4 regions of the Idiomarina sp. 017G genome follow, and region 1 is predicted to be linked to each of the others. Evidence: predicted binding sites of a transcription regulator. Region 1 holds the regulator's gene; each other region holds the start of a gene.

Region 1 (4,146 bases):
CCACTAACAATGATCAGTTGCATGGCGACTGCTCACCTTCGCCCACAAATAATTGATATAACGCTTTATCAGAATCTGCGTGGCGCAGTGCGCGAGTACAGTCTTTGTCGTTCATTCTTCTGGCCACTGTGGCCAATGTTTGTAGATGGTTCTCGTGCTCTGACTCCGGCACCAGAAGCGCGAAGATAATATCGACAGGCTGGTTGTCAATAGAATCGAATTCGATAGGTTCGTCTAAGGTCAGTAATACCGCTACCGGATGATTCGCATTAGGTAAGCGGCCATGAGGAATTGCGATACCTAAGCCAATTCCCGTACTGCCTAAACGCTCACGGTTTAACAGGCTCTCAAAAATGTCATGACGGGTAATGCCAGACAGCTTAGGGGCTACGATTTGACTAATGGTTTCAAGTAGTCGCTTTTTACTTGCGCCCTCGACTGCACACTTGGTGCAGTCGGGGCTTAACAATTCACTCAGTTGCATGGATTAATGTTGTTTCATTTTCTCTTTGTGTTTAATCACCTGACGGTCCAGTTTATTAATTAAACCGTCGATGGCCGCGTACATATCTTCGTGTTTTGCGTCGGCGAAAAGCTCACCGCCATTCACGTGCAGCGTAGCTTCCGCTTTTTGAATCGTTTTTTCAACATTTAGGATGACGTGAACATTAGTTATATGGTCAAAATGTCTTTCCAGCTTGGCAAATTTTGTGTCCACGTAGTCACGCAGAGCTTCGGTAATATCGATGTGATGACCGGTCAAATTAATTTGCATAACGTCTTCCTTCTGCAGTTAACAAAGTTACAAAAGACTTTTGCGTTGGCTCGATGATGGAATGTTTAACGATTCCCGATACTTCGCAATTGTCCTTCTTGCTACTTGGATACCTTGTTCGGCTATCAGTTCAGCAATCTTACTGTCACTTAACGGTTTACTGCGATTTTCAGCAGCGACCATCTTCTTAATTAAAGCACGTATTGCCGTGCTTGAACACTCGCCACCGCCCTCTGTACTGACATGACTTGAGAAAAAATATTTCAACTCAAATACGCCACTTGGGCAGTGTAAGTATTTTTGTGTCGTTACGCGTGAAATCGTACTTTCATGCATATCCACGGCTTCTGCAACATCGTTCAGAACCATTGGCTTCATAGCTTCTTCACCATGCTCAAAAAAGCCCTGTTGGCGTTGTACTATGCAATTGGCCACTTTCAGCAGCGTATCGTTTCTGCTCTCCAGGCTTTTTATGAACCAGCGCGCTTCTTGCGTATGGTTTTTTATGTACTGGCTGTCGGCTACTGACTTTGTTGCTTTACTCAAGGCCGCGTATTCTTCGTTCACTTTTAGTTTAGGTACGCTATCCGGGTTTAATTCGACCATCCAACGACCATTTTTTTTAGTAACGGCCACATCGGGAATAACATATTCAACGGGTTGCTGCGCAACTTGCTCCCCCGGGTGCGGGTGCAACTGTTGAATTAATCGCATAGTCTGACGTAAATCGTCTTCCGATAGCTTCAGTTTACGCTGAATGGTGCGAAAATCGCGACTGCCAAGTAAGTCCATATGTTCAGTCACTAAGCATAGAGCAACCTGCTTGTATTCAGTGTCGTCGCTTAGTTGACGTAATTGAATGGCAAGGCATTCACTGACGCTGCGTGCGCCGACACCTATTGGGTCGAAATGCTGAATACGCTTAAGCACCATGCAGACTTCTTCTGCCTCAACTTCGGGTAGGCGCACAGCTTCGATAATTTCATTAACATCAACCATTAGATAGCCATTGTCGTCTATGGCTTCAATAATGGCTTCAGCTATGGCGGTGTCTTCTTCCGAAAAATGAGAAAGTTGCATTTGCCAAAGCAGGTGATCCTGCAAAGACTCGCTGGTAGAGCCTTGATAGACTTCAAAATCGCCGTCAAAGGATTTACCTGAAGAGGCTGCACCGTTGGCCGGGGTATGACTGGAGTAGGTGTCGTCCCAACTGCTGTCGACCGGCAGTTCGTCAGGCATTTCCTGGGTTTTTATAACGTCGGATGTTTCCCGTTGGCTGTCGTCTCTTTCTTCAATATTGCGAGTTTCGGGTTGGTCCGCGTCGTTACTCGTTTCACCTTCAACCTCCAGCAGCGGGTTGCTGTCTAATGCATCCTGAATTTCTGACTGAAGATCGAGCGAGGAAAGCTGCAGCAGGCGGATAGCCTGTTGGAGTTGTGGCGTCATGGTCAGGTGCTGACCAATTTTTAGCTGCAGACTTTGCTTCATAATGACTGTCCCGGTATCACGTTATAGGGTGAACTGCTCACCGAGGTAAACGTCTCTAACCTGTTGATTCGATAATATACTTTCTGCATCCCCACTGGCAATAAGCTCACCATGACTGACAATATAAGCGTGTTCACAAACAGACAATGTCTCGCGAACGTTGTGATCAGTAATAAGTACACCAATACCACGTTGCTTTAAATGTTCAACAATCTTTTTAATATCAATAACCGAAATAGGGTCAACTCCGGCAAAAGGCTCGTCCAGCAAAATAAACGTAGGTTCTGCGGCTAAGGCTCGGGCAATTTCAACCCGACGACGTTCACCGCCGGACAGACTCATGCCCTGACTGTTTGCTATGTGGCCTATATGAAACTCTTCGAGCAAAGCATCAAGCTGTTCTTCACGCTCGTTGGTTGACAGTTCTTTACGAGTTTCCAGAATAGCCATCAGATTATCGCGCACGGTCAATTTGCGAAAAATGGACGCCTCTTGTGGCAAATACCCAATACCCCGGCGTGCCCGTTCATGCATTGGCAGTAAGGTAAGGTCATTGTCATCCAGCAGAATTTGACCTTTATCGCTATTAACCAAACCGACTATCATATAGAAGGTTGTGGTTTTACCTGCACCGTTGGGGCCCAGTAAACCAATAACCTGCCCCTGACTTACTTCCAAGCTAACGTCTTTAACGACTTGTCGGCTTTTGTAGCTTTTGGCTAAATGTTTGACTCGTAAAGTTGCCATATTAAGGGTTCTCGTTATTTTTTTCGTCGGTATCGGTTTTTGGTTTAGGTGTAAAAATAGTGATAACACGGCTGTCTTCTTCACCTGAACTGCTTGCCGTTACCGTTTGTTTATTCAAATCATAAGTAATCAAACTGCCGCTTGAGCTACTGCTACCTTGAGAGATGCGAGCGTCGCCACTAAGCTCCAGTCGCTGTTCCGACTGAAAATAGGTGATTTTTTTTGCTTCAGCGTTAATTTCATTGCCGTCGTCCAGCGTCTGGCTGTAAGTAGCAGGAGTGCCTTCTGCAATAAAAATATCTGCTTGCTCGGCGCTTTCGCTGGCGGATGCTTCTAGTCGATCGGCGCGGATTAATAAGGTGCCCTGACGAATAATAACGTTGTCCGTTAAAACCAGGCGGTTATTTTTAATATCAAGCTCTTCCTTACTCGACTCAACTTCCATGGGTTTACTAAAGTCAGACTTGCCCTGAGCCATAACCGCTGAGGGTATTAAGGCAACCAGGATCAGTTTACTCAGCAGGCTGGAAAATCGTTTTAACATGTCTTTTTAGCTCCATTCGTTCAGCTTTCAGATCCGCAGTCATACCGTTACCCCGAATTAATAGTCGTGGTCCGTGAATGCTTACAGGATGTTCTGTGCTCATTGACTCATTTTTTAAATCAACAATCAGGTACTCGGTTAACACTTGCTCGATGTGAGTATCCGGCTCTAAAGCAAGTATTTCAACATCATGCTCTAAAATCAGGGTTTGATCGTCGTAGAAAGTGCCTTGCGCGGCACTGACTTCCCAAAGCTCTTCGCCTTGTTCAGAAAAGACCGTGTAAACCGGACGCTTAAGTTCGGTCAGACCAATTTGGTTATAGTGAGACATTTTCTCAGATTTTATCTTGTGAGCCAGTAAACCGTCACTTTCGAAAATACGCGTCTCCAGCCCAAAAGCGGTAAAATCGGGCTGCATAGTGCGTGTTGTCGCCGCGTTGTTACCATCAGCATCATCACTAAAAGGGCGCCAGACAAGCAATAGCCCGGCACCGAATAATAAAATTAGAATGACAGTAACGCGTCGGCTCACACACTGGCTCCTGTAGCCAGGTGCAGTTGCCCTTGACTGAGCATGATTAAATCACAGACT
Region 2 (4,146 bases), on a different contig from region 1:
ACTGTTTTAACTGCTCAATACTGTTTAGCGTTGACTGCACCACGCGTTCATTAACCTGACTTTGATGCTGAACGTCAGAGAGGGTGGCCTTAATAGCAGCAACCGCTTCAGCTAAGTCCGCGTCGTCTTTTAACTGTTCGTTGTCAGGGTGTTGAGCCAATTGCTGGTCGAGTTCGCTAATATGGATAAGCGTTTTTTCTTTGGCGTCGGCAATAGCATTAACATCAGCGTGTTGGCGCTCGACAATGGCATTAAGCTCACGTTGTTGTAACAACGCAAGGTTTTCCAGCGAGTCTGCCATATCCTGTAATATCTCGTTAACAGGCGCCAACACGGTCATTATTCGTTGCTGCCGTTACTGAACAGGTCAGACTCAAACTGAGCCAGTTTATTGGCCAGCTGTTCAACGTTAATTTTGTATGAGCCGCTTTCAATGTCGGCTTTAATTTTATCAACTTTGGCCTGGTCAATGCCGCTGCTGTTCATTGCTTTTTCCTGTAAGCCATTCAGTTGCTGCGCTTCGCTGGTTAACGAAACGGCCTCACCACCTTTTTGCGAAACCGCAGCAGGCTTCGCCGGAGCATCGCTCTGTACTTGACGACTGCTGGATTTGCTATCAATGTTGGCATTTTTCAGCCCGGCATTGTTAATGTTAATTGACATGGTTTTTAGCCTCGCTAGATAATATGTCTCGGTTACTTATCGACCACACTTAAAAATACTTTAATAAAAATTTTAGCACGTAGCCTGACGTTCACGTCAGGTTCTTGTTAAGCATTTTATAAATTAACAGTCACTTCATTTAGTCCTGTGACAACCGCTTGTATTGATTTGTTCGAACGCGCGTTCTCAACAACAACCGATTCACCTTTGAGACCATCAGCCAGGGCTCTTCCGGCTGCAGTAATTCGCAAAGTTTTATCTTGCGCAACTATTGTAACGCTTTGCCCCTCACATACAAGACATGTCTCGCTGGCACTTATTGCCTGACCTGCGGCAACGCGCTTTTTAATACGCGCTCCAACCAAAGCCGTCATGTCAGTAAATACATTGGAGCGAACCCGGTTAAGGTCGACTTCGGAAAAAACTAAATCACTTTCGCTTATCATTTGCCCCGGAGCCATAGGTGAGGCCGCGGTAACAACATTTTTGTAGCGGTAGATGCGTACGGGTACATAAGTTCGCCAGTTGGCTGAGGCCACACACTCAATTTCAATGGTGGTGTAGCTGTCGAGGTTGGCGTTAGTGGCCAGGCCAACTTTTGGTGGCTGCGAGCAAATTTTGGGAGCCATGCGTGGGTCGAGGTTATTGGCAACCACTTCCACACGACCATTATCCGGCGCTGAAACCCGCTGTTCTACATAATTATGAGCCAGCTCCTGTAACGCTTTGTAATTAAAACGCTGACTGTCTTCCGAGCCTCTGGTTTCTGCGTTAACGGAATTAAAGCTACAAGCTATAAAAAAAATCGAACTGATCAGCAGCGATTTACGTACTATCATAAAAATTCCTGATGTTATCCGTTAAGGTTATCTGGTCGAGTGCCGAAAAAAACGGTATAACGTCAAAAGATCGGCAGTTCGATGGTTTCAGTATGGTTAATGTAGATACAAGCAAATACCGTGCCGAAGTAGAAGTAGCCTGCCACATAACAGGAGTGAACAATGGCTAGCATTCTCGATTCAGTGAATCAACGCACACAAATGGTCGGTCAAAACCGACTGGAACTATTAATGTTTCATCTAAACGGTAGGCAGCGCTTCGGCATCAACGTATTTAAAGTACGCGAAGTATTGCCATGCCCTAAACTTACCGCAATGCCTAATCGTAACCCTCTGGTTCGTGGCGTTGCGCATATCCGTGGTCAGGCTATATCCATTATTGACTTGAGTATGGCGACCGGTGGTCGGGCGCTAACCGATATTCAGAATCGTTTCGTCATTATTGCTGAGTACAACCGAACCATTCAGGGCTTTTTGGTTGAAGGGGTTGATCGCATCATTAACATCAACTGGGAAGATGTGATGCCGCCGCCCAAAGGTACCGGAAGAGATGCGTATCTTACCGCGGTGACCAAAGTGGAAGATGAATTAATTGAAATTATTGATGTGGAACGCATATTAGCTGATATTATGCCGGCTAATATGGATGTCAGCGAAGAAGTCGCGAATGCACCTATCAATGTTGCAAAAGAAGATTTAACCATTTTGATTACGGATGACTCTTCGGTTGCCCGCAACCAGATAAAACGTGCATTGCAGTCTTTGGGTATTACGCTCGAAGTCAAAAAGAACGGTAAAGAAGCTTTAGATTACTTAAAAGATAAAGCCAAGGAAGTGGGGGGCTTAGTGCATCCTCATGTGCCCGTTTTGGTCTCCGATGTAGAAATGCCGGTTATGGACGGTTATACGCTTACCGCCGAGTTAAAAGCTGACCCAGATTTACGTGATATCCATGTTATTTTGCATACATCATTGAGTGGTGTATTCAATCAGGCTATGGTGAAGAAAGTGGGCGCCGATGACTTTATTGCTAAGTTTCATCCCGATGAACTGGCGACCGCCGTACAAAAATGGCTTAATACAGAAGTTATTGCGTAGCCTGATGCTATTGCATCAGGTGCGATATTCGACCTGACGTGAACGTCAGGCTACGGTCTCGTAGCAAACTTAGGTGCCGGGTAAGAATATTGAACCTGACGTTAAACGTCAGGCTACGAAACGAATGAAACTGAAACGGAAGTTGTTTATATAACGTGATAAATCGCGAATTAAGTTTATCGGAGTATCAGGAATTTCGTCAGTTCCTTGAGCATCAATGCGGTATCGTGTTGGGTGAGAGTAAACTGTATCTGGTGAAGAGTCGGTTAGGCCCTTTAATGGGCCGGTTTAATATCGATTCGCTGGCGGAGCTTGTAAAACGTTCAATGAAGCTAAGTGAACGGGCTTTGCGGGCGGCTGTTATTGATGCCATGACAACCAACGAAACCTTATGGTTTCGTGACACTTACCCGTTTGAAATTTTGAATGACCGTATTCTCCCTGAATATAAAAATCACGCCGGGCCTTTAAAGATTTGGTCTGCCGCCTGTTCCTCGGGGCAGGAGCCTTATTCTATTGCCATGACGTACTTAGAGTATAAGGCGAAGAACCCGGGTGGGCTAAGAGCTGGCATAAAAGTAACAGCAACCGATATTTCCAATAAGGTACTCGAGCAGTGTGCCATTGGCGAGTACGATAGCCTGGCACTTGCGCGTGGTTTGTCGGCTGAACGGCGAAAGAAGTTTTTTACGGACGCCGAAACGAAAGCCGGCTCCATGAGAGTAAAAGACGAGCTTAAACAGTTTATTCATTTCCGTCATTTGAACTTGCTGGACAGCTATTCTCTGCTGGGCAAATTTGATGTTATTTTTTGCCGCAATGTCCTTATTTACTTTGCCCCTGAAGTAAAGCGGAAAATTATTGCCCAATTCCGGCAATCGCTGAACCCCGGCGGTTATCTTTTCCTTGGTGCTTCTGAGTCTATTTCCGGACTTACTGAGGATTTTGAGATGATCCGCTGCCAGCCAGGTATCATTTACCGAAGAAAATAGTTTCCTACAGGAAATATCCGCCTGAAAAAGTAATAACCCCTCTTTAAATTGGCACACTTCCTGCATTGTCTTCACTATCGAACACTGTGGAGACAAAAATATGGCACTTTCCATGGACAAGCTTATGGGAATACAGCAACACACGCTGGGTGTACGCACTCAGCGGGCGGAGCTTATTGCCAACAATATTGCCAATGCCGATACCCCCGGCTATAAAGCCAAAGGCCTGGACTTCCAGCAAGCGTTGCAGCAAGCGCAACGCGGTATGGAAAACCACAAAATGGCGCGTACTCACGAACAGCATTTCAGCGTTGAAGTAAAACCCCAGGGAACCGAGAAGTTCCGCACTCCATCTCAACCGGATACCGGCGACGGCAACACCGTTGATGTGCAGTTGGAACAAAACTTGTATGCCCAAAATGCATTGGAGTATGAAATGACCATGAACTTTCTTGACGGCCGCATCAGCGGTGTGAAGAAAGCCCTGGGCGGACAAGGGAGATAATAAGTCATGAGTCTGTTTAATATTTTTAATGTGACCGGTTCTGCCATGA
Region 3 (4,146 bases), on a different contig from region 1:
GCTTTGGATTTACTTTGTAAGTTGAAGACTCGGCTTTTTAAGGAATGGAAAATAAGGCGGGCGGGGTTAACTTCATCCTGAATGCCGGAGCGCAGTAGCTGGAAGAAAAACTGGTCAAGCGATTCGGCGTCCCACAAACGAGCCATATAAGATTCACCCAAGCCAAGATTACCGCGCGACAGTGCCTGATCAAATACGGTTTCATCGTGAACCTGCATATCCCAGGCTCTGTCACCGTTAATGCGGATATCTGCTTTTGCTAAAAGCTCTTCAACATACTCTCGTGATGTCGACATATTTGTTCGCCCATTCCGGAAAATGATGGTTAAAAACGTTATCAAGAATGGGCGAAACTGGCAATAAAAAGCCTTTTACCCGTCTTTTTTCGACGTAAACTCAGGGTAAGCTTCAACGCCGCAATCGACTTGATCTAAGCCGATATATTCCTGCTCTTTAGTTACACGAATGCCCAATATTAGCTTCAGTATAGCCCAGACAATAAGACTACTGAAAAACACCCAGCAGAAAATGGTACCGACACCGGCTAACTGAATAACAAAGCTGGCACCGTCATCGCTGAGCGGCACCACAAGGGTACCGAAAATACCGACCACACCGTGTACCGAAATAGCACCGACCGGATCGTCAATGTGGAGCTTATCCAGCCCAATAATGGAGAGCACGACAATAAGCCCCGCAATAAAGCCGATAACGCCGGCAAGCCAGGGTTCTGGGGTAACAGGTTGTGCGGTAATGGCAACCAGACCGGCTAAGGCACCGTTTAAAATCATGGTTAAATCGGCTTTTTTCCACAACAGCTTAGTAAATAGCAGCGTGGCGATAGTGCCAGCTGCGGCCGAGGTATTAGTGTTTACCATGGCGCGGGCTATGGCATTGGCATCGTCAACGGTGCTTAGCGCTAACTGTGAACCGCCGTTAAAACCAAACCAGCCAAACCAGAGAATGAAGGTACCCAGCGCGGCCAGTGGCATATTAGAGCCGGGTAAAGCGTTGATACTGCCATCACTCAGGTATTTACCGGAGCGCGGGCCAAGTAAAAGAACCGCAGCAAGTGCCGCTGATGCACCGGTTAAATGCACAATGCTGGAGCCGGCAAAATCGACAAAGCCCCATTCCGTCAGCATTCCACCGCCCCAGGTCCATAAGCCCTGTACCGGATAAATGACCGCACTAAGCACGACACAGAACAGCAGAAAGCTCATTAGCTTCATACGCTCGGCAACGGCACCTGAGACTATCGACATAGCAGTAGCAACGAACACCATCTGAAAAAAGAAATTAGCGTCAGCCGCGTAAGCTGAGGTTGAAGGATCGGGGTACATGACTTTGTAGCCGATAACCAGGTAAACAATACAGGCGATGGCGTAGAGCACGATGTTTTTGGTCAGAATTTCGGTGGTGTTTTTGCTTCTGACCAGACCCGCCTCCAGCATGGAAAAACCAGCCGCCATCCACATAACCAGCGCCCCGGATATGAGTAAGTAAAAGGTGTCTACCGCGAAAGTGAGTTGTTGTAAGTTTTGTGCTTCCATGATGGGCTCCTTAAAGGGCGTCTTGGTCGGTTTCGCCAGTGCGTATGCGAACGCATTGCTCCAGCGGCATAACGAATATTTTTCCGTCGCCGATATTGCCGGTATGAGCCGCGGCAATGACTACTTCCAGAGCTCGTTCGACGGTTTCGTCGGGAACCGCCAGTTCAATTTTCATTTTGGGCAGGAAGTCGACTTGATATTCGGCGCCCCGGTACAGTTCGGTATGCCCCTTTTGACGTCCTACTCCCCGGACTTCGGTTACTGTCAGGCCTTTACAGCCAATTTCAAACAGCGCTTGCTTCACATCCTCCAGCTTGAAGGGTTTGATTAACGCAACGAGCATTTTCATGGTGCTTTCCTTATTAAAATATTGTTAAGCAACCCTTTAACTTCACGAAGCGTGCCAGAATTTAACTAGCTGATATTTATGAATAAATAATATTTACGTAATTTTTCTGCACAAAAAACGTGCGCCCCTTCTGTGCATTGCACCAAAAGTGCTATTGAACCAAAAGGGTACAGGGGAGATACTATTTACCTACAGTAGCGAATGATTAAGGGTGCAGTGGCATGAGAGTTGGCGCGCGGCAGAGCGATCTTATCGGGCAGACGGATTTACTTCGTATACCGTCGCTGTCTGATTTAACCGGATGCGATATCTTTATTAAATGCGAGTTCCAGAATCCGGGCGGCTCCATTAAGGATCGCGCGGCTAAGCAACTGATTGATGACGCTATGGAACGCGGCGAGTTAAAGCCGGGTATGACGGTGGTTGAAGGTACCGCCGGTAATACCGGTATTGGCCTGGCTGTTGTGGCAAAGTCTTACGGCTTGCGTATGTTAGCGGTCATGCCCAATGACCAGACACCGGAGAAAGAGCGCATGATCCGCTTGCATGGCGGTGAACTGATGGCGGTTGATCCGGTTCCTTTTAAGAACGAAAACCACTTCTACCATACGGCGCGCCGTTTAGCGGAAGAACGCGATGATTGCTGGTGGGCTAACCAATTTGAAAACACCAGTAATGCTCGTGCGCATTACCTTCATACTGGCCCGGAAATATGGGAACAAACCGAAGGGAGAATTGACGCTCTGGTGTCTGTGGCTGGAACCGGTGGCACCATTGGTGGTAACTCTCGCTTCTTAAAAGAGCAGAACCCGGAACTGGATGTTTGGGTGGTTGACCCGGATGGTTCCGGTATCTATGAGTTTTTACGCAGCGGCGAATATGTGTCGAATGGCGGCTCTATGACGGAGGGCATTGGTATTATGCGGCTAGTGGATAATTTCCGCCAGGCACGTATTGATCACGCGGTTAATTTGCCCGATCAAGATTTAGTGACGTTGTCACGTTATATCCGAGACGAAGATGGTATTGTTCTGGGGAGTAGCTCGGCGCTAAACGTGGCTGGTGCGTTGGCCGCAGCTTTACGAAAAGGTCCGGGACACCGCATTGTGACCTTTTCCTGTGACTTGGGTGAACGTTCGGTGAGTAAGCTGTACAACCCGGAATATTTGCGCGGACGCGGGTTAAACCCTGACCCGGAACCCATTGACGTATTAATGACGCGTTATCGCGAGCTTGGCGATAAGGTACTAGAGGTTAACTGGAACAATGACTAAACGTATTTTTGGGTGTTTGTTTTTATTGGTATCAGCAACCGCAGTTCAGGCGCAGGACGAGACGCCGGATGCGCCGTTCCATGACCTTCAAGTTCCGCAGTTTCTGGACATTGCGCACCGCGGTGCTTCCGGTTATTTACCCGAGCACACTCAGGCCAGCACCGTTATGGCTCATGGGCTGGGAGCGGACTTCATAGAGCAAGACGTGCAACTGAGCCGTGACAGCGTTCCGGTCGTTCTGCATGATGAAATTCTGGACCATGTCACCAATGTCTCCGAAGTGTTTCCGGAAAAGCATCGTCCCGATGGTAAATACTATGTGGTCGATTTTTCGCTGGAAGAGCTTAAACAGTTAACTATGGTCGCCCGGCATAAAGATTATGAGCTGGTTTACCCTAAGCGATTTTCTCACCCCGATGTTCACTTTCCTATACAAACGCTGGATGAGGAAATCAAACTGATTCAGGAGCTGAATCGCGTTCGGGATATGTCGACAGGCATTTATATCGAGATCAAATCTCCGCGCTGGTATCAGCAGCAAGGGTACGACGCGACGGCGGCCGTGATGTCTGTCCTGGCTCACAACGGATACCACGACAAACGGCCAACACCGGTTTATCTGCAGTCTTTTGACCCGGAAGTGTTACGTCGCTTAAAGCGTGAATTTAACTGGGACTTTCCGTTAATTCAGCTGGTGGGTGACAATGAGTGGGGAGAGACCGATATTGATTACAGCGCCATGCGCACGGGCGCCGGGCTGGAGTCAGTAAAAAGCTACGCTGAAGGTGTCGGCTTGTGGGTAAACCACGTATTGACCGGAGTGAATGAAAACGGTGAGCCTGAATGGGACAGTGTTTTAAAGTCAGCGGAAGAGAAAGGTCTGGATGTTCATGTTTATACCTTGCGGGCCGATGACTTACCCGAAGGCGTGGAGTCTCATGCGCAATTACGCCAGTGGTTAAAACAAGCT
Region 4 (4,146 bases), on a different contig from region 1:
GACCAAAGAATTCACTTTCCATTAAATCGGCGGGAATACCTGCACAGTTCACTGCCTGAAAGCTTTGCTCAGCACTGTCACTTAACTGATGCAGTGCCTTAGCCACCAACTCTTTACCCGTACCGCTTTCACCGGTAATTAACACGCTGCCGTCTGCCGGAGCAATGCGCTCTATCTGGTCATACAATTTGCGCATTGACGGGCTTTGTCCGACTAAGCCCCCGGGGCCTTTTTGTTGCTGACGATACCGTTTAAGCTCCCGCTGCAGTGACCTATGCTCTAAGATCCGTTTTACGCTAAGCAATAAATGCTCAACATCCAGCGGCTTAGTTAGAAAGTCATCGGCTCCTTGTTTGAGGGCATCAACCGCCTGATCAACCGTACCAAAAGCGGTAATCAATAAAAGTGCAGGTGAGTTATCTTCATTTTTTAAACTTTCCAGTAAAGACAGACCCGACAGTCCAGGTAAGCGGATATCGCTGATAACCAAATCCAATGGTGTTACCGACTTTTTGAAGGCCTCAACACTTCCCCAGGCCGTAACTTTATAGCCTTCGGCCTCCAGCTCTTCAACCAGCAGTTCCTGCAGAGCCGGATCATCCTCAATTACGCCTATCATGGCTTTTGCTGCGGTCATTCACTACCTCCTTTGATAACTGCTTGCCGAAGGCATTGCGCAGGTAAACTCAAGGTGACCCGACAGCCACCGTTGGGGTTATTTGTTAAAGACAATTCCCCATTATGATCATTCAATACGTGTTTAACTATGGTTAAACCAAGTCCGGTACCTTTGCCCTGAGGTTTATTGGTTTCAAAAGGCTGCAAGGCTTTATCTTTCATCGACTCGGGCAAGCCTTCGCCGTCGTCATCAATGGTGATAATGACGCCCTCATCAGCAAACTCAGCTGCCACCGCAACTTCCGATTCAGCGGCCTGCAAACCATTGCGAAGAACATTCACCAACGCCAGTTCCAGTCGCTTGATATCCACTTTCAGAATAACGTCGACAAGCTCCTTAATGACTACTTTGGCCGACCCTTTATCCTGCTCAAACTCTATGCTGGTCATGGCTGTTGCTATCAGGTCACGTAGAGAAATGGCTTCGCGCTGCTGTACCGGCGTGCGAGAGAAAGCGAGCAGCTGGTTTACCAACCCGGTTAACCGCTGCACCTGGCCTCTTACGGCTTTTAGTTGGCGCTGACTGTCTTCGTCTTTATGGTTGCGTAGTAATCGGCTGGCGCGTCCGTCAATAACGGTCAGCGGAGCACCTAACTCATGCGCAACACCACTGGCGACGCTACCAATAGCCGCCATTTTTTCCTGCTCTCGTAATGCCTGTTGTAGTGAGGCCTCGTGCTCCCGACGTTGCTCCAGCTCCTGCTCAGCCTCAGTGATACTATCGAGCATACGGTTGAAACCCTGCGCAACCTCCTGCAGTTCTGACGGGCCAGCCGGTGTAACTCGTGTACTGCGGTTCCCTTCAGCCACCCGCAACATCGCGTCCTTAAGTGCCACCACATGCCGACCAACACCGCGATAATGACCAAAAACCAACACCGCAATAGTAATTAAGCCGAACGCCGCCCAACTGAGCCAGGCGTATTGACTCAGCGTTTCAAAGGACTCATCAAAGTCACTGGCACGACGGTTTATCTGTAATAAGCCAATAATGCGACCACCACGGTCAACAATAGGCAGGAACTGGGAGAAGACATCGCGCCCCTCAACCCGCCGGTAGTCATCTTGCCTGACCCCCGTCTGTACGGTTTGCAGCGCCAACTGACTATTACTTAAATCGGTTTCAGTAATGCCGGCTTCGGCTACCTGTTGACCATACACGTTATACACCGACGCGCCGTGAACCCGGCCAATATTGAACACCGAGTCCAGGTTAGCCTGCACTGTGGACAAATCATTATTCAGCAACGCATCACTAATGGGTAAGCTAATAGCTCTACCCAGCAGCTCCAGATCGCTCTTTAAACGTTCATTAGCTTCATCCGATGCAACCTGTAAGCCGACACTGATTGCCACACCGGAAATCATTAGCATAGGCACAACAACATAAATAAGAAGTCGCCGCTGCAAGCTGGATAGTGGCCAACTGTATCTTTTTGTCACACTGCCTCCTTTGACTGTGTACTAAGGATACACATTTTTGGGCGGTTTTTCTGTGTGCAAACTCTTCAAATAAAAAAATCTCTTAAAAATCAATTGATTGAAAAGTTGGCACAGTCTTCGCTTTAGTTAGAGCGTAATTAAAACTGATAAATTCATTTAGGAGATTATCATGCAAAAGACAATTATCGCATTAGCAACTGTATTCGCACTGGGTAGCACTGCCGCAATGGCTCAAGAGCAACAAGCTCAAGATCCAATGGCTCAGCAACAACAGCAGCAAACTCAGGAAATTTCTGAAGGCATGCTGGTTAAGTTTGTAACCGCTATGGAAGATGTTCAGGGTGTTACTGAAAAATACCGTGACCAGTTCCAGGAAGCTGAAAACCAGGAAGAAGCTCGTGAGATTCAACAGTCTGCACAGGAAGAAATGATTGCAGCAGTTGAAGACGCTGGCCTAACTCCGCAAGAGTACAACATGATTATTCAGCAAGCGCAAAACGACGAAGAACTTCGTGGCCGCTTAGAAGAGCTGACTGGTGACGAAAACTCTTAATCAACCGAGATTCCATAAGACATAAAAAAACCGCAGTCTTCGGACTGCGGTTTTTTATTTACAAACTTTTACAATCATCGTCCTCACTAAAACTTTAGTCTAATCTAGCCTCAAAACGAATAATTATTCATTAAAAATGAATAACCAACCCTTGCATGATCGTCAAATTAATGTAATAAAAATTAACATATAAGTTACTTTTTCAATCGATATAACGCAAATGCAAAGGGGAAAACAATAATGAAAATAACGTTTAAACATTCTCTTTGTGCATTAGCTATAGGCGCAACTTTCACCGCAGCCCCCAGCTTTGCACAACAAGGAAACAGTCAGGCAGACGATGACGCTCTTGAGCGCATTCAGGTTACTGGCTCAAGAATTTCACGAACCGATATGGAAGGCGCTTCTCCGGTAGAGGTAATTGACAGAGAAAGCATTGAAGCCTCAGGTTTTAACAACCTACAACAGTTATTAGAGCGCTTACCATCGGCAGGTGTCGGAACCTTCTCAACTCAGGGAAACAGTCAGGACACCACCGCTAATGGTGCTGCGGCTATCAGTTTGCGTGGCTTTGGTGCGGACTCTACACTGGTTCTGCTAAACGGACGTCGGGTTGGTGTCTCTTCATTTGCTGAAGGAATTGCTAACTCATTTGTCGATATTAACTCTATTCCGGTAGCCGCCATTGAACGTATTGATATTCTTAAAGACGGTGCGTCCGCTATATACGGTTCTGATGCCGTTGCTGGTGTCGTTAACATCATTCTACGTGACGATTTCGTAGGTACTGAGTTAACCGCCAGTCACGGTGGAACCACTGGTGATGTTAACTATGAAGAAACCAGTATGAGCCTGGTATGGGGTACTGGCGACGATGACAGTAACACCACAATAATTCTGGACTACTGGAAAAACACCTCAATTATGGGCTCAGAGTTTGGCAGAAATGGGACAGCAGACCAAACCCCCTGGGGTGGAGCCGACAAGCGTTCTTCTCGTGGGTTCCCCGGCACTTTCATTGTAGACGGGGTGTCAACGGCGGACCCTGCATGTGCTCCTGAAGCAACAAAAGATATATTTGATGAAGATGATAATAGAATCGGCGATTTTTGCGTATTTGATTACGGTCCATACGCACAAATATTTCCGGAGGCAGAGCGTGTAGGTGCAATTGTTCAGTCCAGTAAAGAGTTTTCACGCGACGTTGAGGGCTACATTGAAATAGCAGCCCAACATAACCGCTCAAAGGCTGGTGGCGCACCAACTCCTCTTGATAGTGATGCGGATCTTTACGTACCTGCCGACCACCCAAATAATCCTTTTGGTGAACAAGTTGATATCAACTATTTTCGTCCTATAGATGCCGGAGCCCGTATTTGGGATATCGAATCGGACACCTTACGTTTCATCGCAGGTTTGCGTGGCGACCTAAATGGTTGGGGCTGGGATGTCTCATACCAAAAAGGCCGCAG

What was found. Region 1 encodes sigma-54, which starts transcription at its own class of promoters, with help from an activator protein. Its sites were predicted from a motif close to GTTGGCACGNNNNTNGNNT; they were not measured.
Region 2: the regulator sigma-54 is predicted to act here: its motif matches at 1,612-1,630, upstream of flgA (flagellar basal body P-ring formation chaperone FlgA).
Region 3: the regulator sigma-54 is predicted to act here: its motif matches at 1,943-1,961, upstream of DEU30_RS05710 (P-II family nitrogen regulator).
Region 4: the regulator sigma-54 is predicted to act here: its motif matches at 2,226-2,244, upstream of DEU30_RS13035 (DUF4168 domain-containing protein).

Annotation. Positions count from the first base shown of each region.
Region 1 covers NZ_SNWT01000006.1:95,538-99,683, forward strand. The annotation lists gene rapZ (RNase adapter RapZ) at 1-23, opposite strand, end outside; gene ptsN (PTS IIA-like nitrogen regulatory protein PtsN) at 14-484, opposite strand; gene hpf (ribosome hibernation promoting factor) at 488-775, opposite strand; gene DEU30_RS09220 (RNA polymerase factor sigma-54) at 803-2,263, opposite strand; gene lptB (LPS export ABC transporter ATP-binding protein) at 2,285-3,010, opposite strand; gene lptA (lipopolysaccharide transport periplasmic protein LptA) at 3,012-3,554, opposite strand; gene lptC (LPS export ABC transporter periplasmic protein LptC) at 3,523-4,086, opposite strand; gene kdsC (3-deoxy-manno-octulosonate-8-phosphatase KdsC) at 4,083-4,146, opposite strand, start outside.
Region 2 covers NZ_SNWT01000001.1:28,941-33,086, forward strand. The annotation lists gene flgN (flagellar export chaperone FlgN) at 1-340, opposite strand, end outside; gene flgM (flagellar biosynthesis anti-sigma factor FlgM) at 340-663, opposite strand; gene flgA (flagellar basal body P-ring formation chaperone FlgA) at 780-1,502, opposite strand; gene DEU30_RS00150 (chemotaxis protein CheV) at 1,665-2,600, shown strand; gene DEU30_RS00155 (protein-glutamate O-methyltransferase CheR) at 2,756-3,592, shown strand; gene flgB (flagellar basal body rod protein FlgB) at 3,693-4,097, shown strand; gene flgC (flagellar basal body rod protein FlgC) at 4,104-4,146, shown strand, end outside.
Region 3 covers NZ_SNWT01000002.1:127,597-131,742, forward strand. The annotation lists gene cfa (cyclopropane fatty acyl phospholipid synthase) at 1-296, opposite strand, end outside; gene DEU30_RS05705 (ammonium transporter) at 372-1,553, opposite strand; gene DEU30_RS05710 (P-II family nitrogen regulator) at 1,564-1,902, opposite strand; gene DEU30_RS05715 (cysteine synthase A) at 2,124-3,176, shown strand; gene glpQ (glycerophosphodiester phosphodiesterase) at 3,169-4,146, shown strand, end outside.
Region 4 covers NZ_SNWT01000013.1:20,284-24,429, reverse strand. The annotation lists gene DEU30_RS13045 (sigma-54 dependent transcriptional regulator) at 1-637, opposite strand, end outside; gene DEU30_RS13040 (HAMP domain-containing sensor histidine kinase) at 634-2,121, opposite strand; gene DEU30_RS13035 (DUF4168 domain-containing protein) at 2,291-2,674, shown strand; gene DEU30_RS13030 (TonB-dependent receptor) at 2,915-4,146, shown strand, end outside.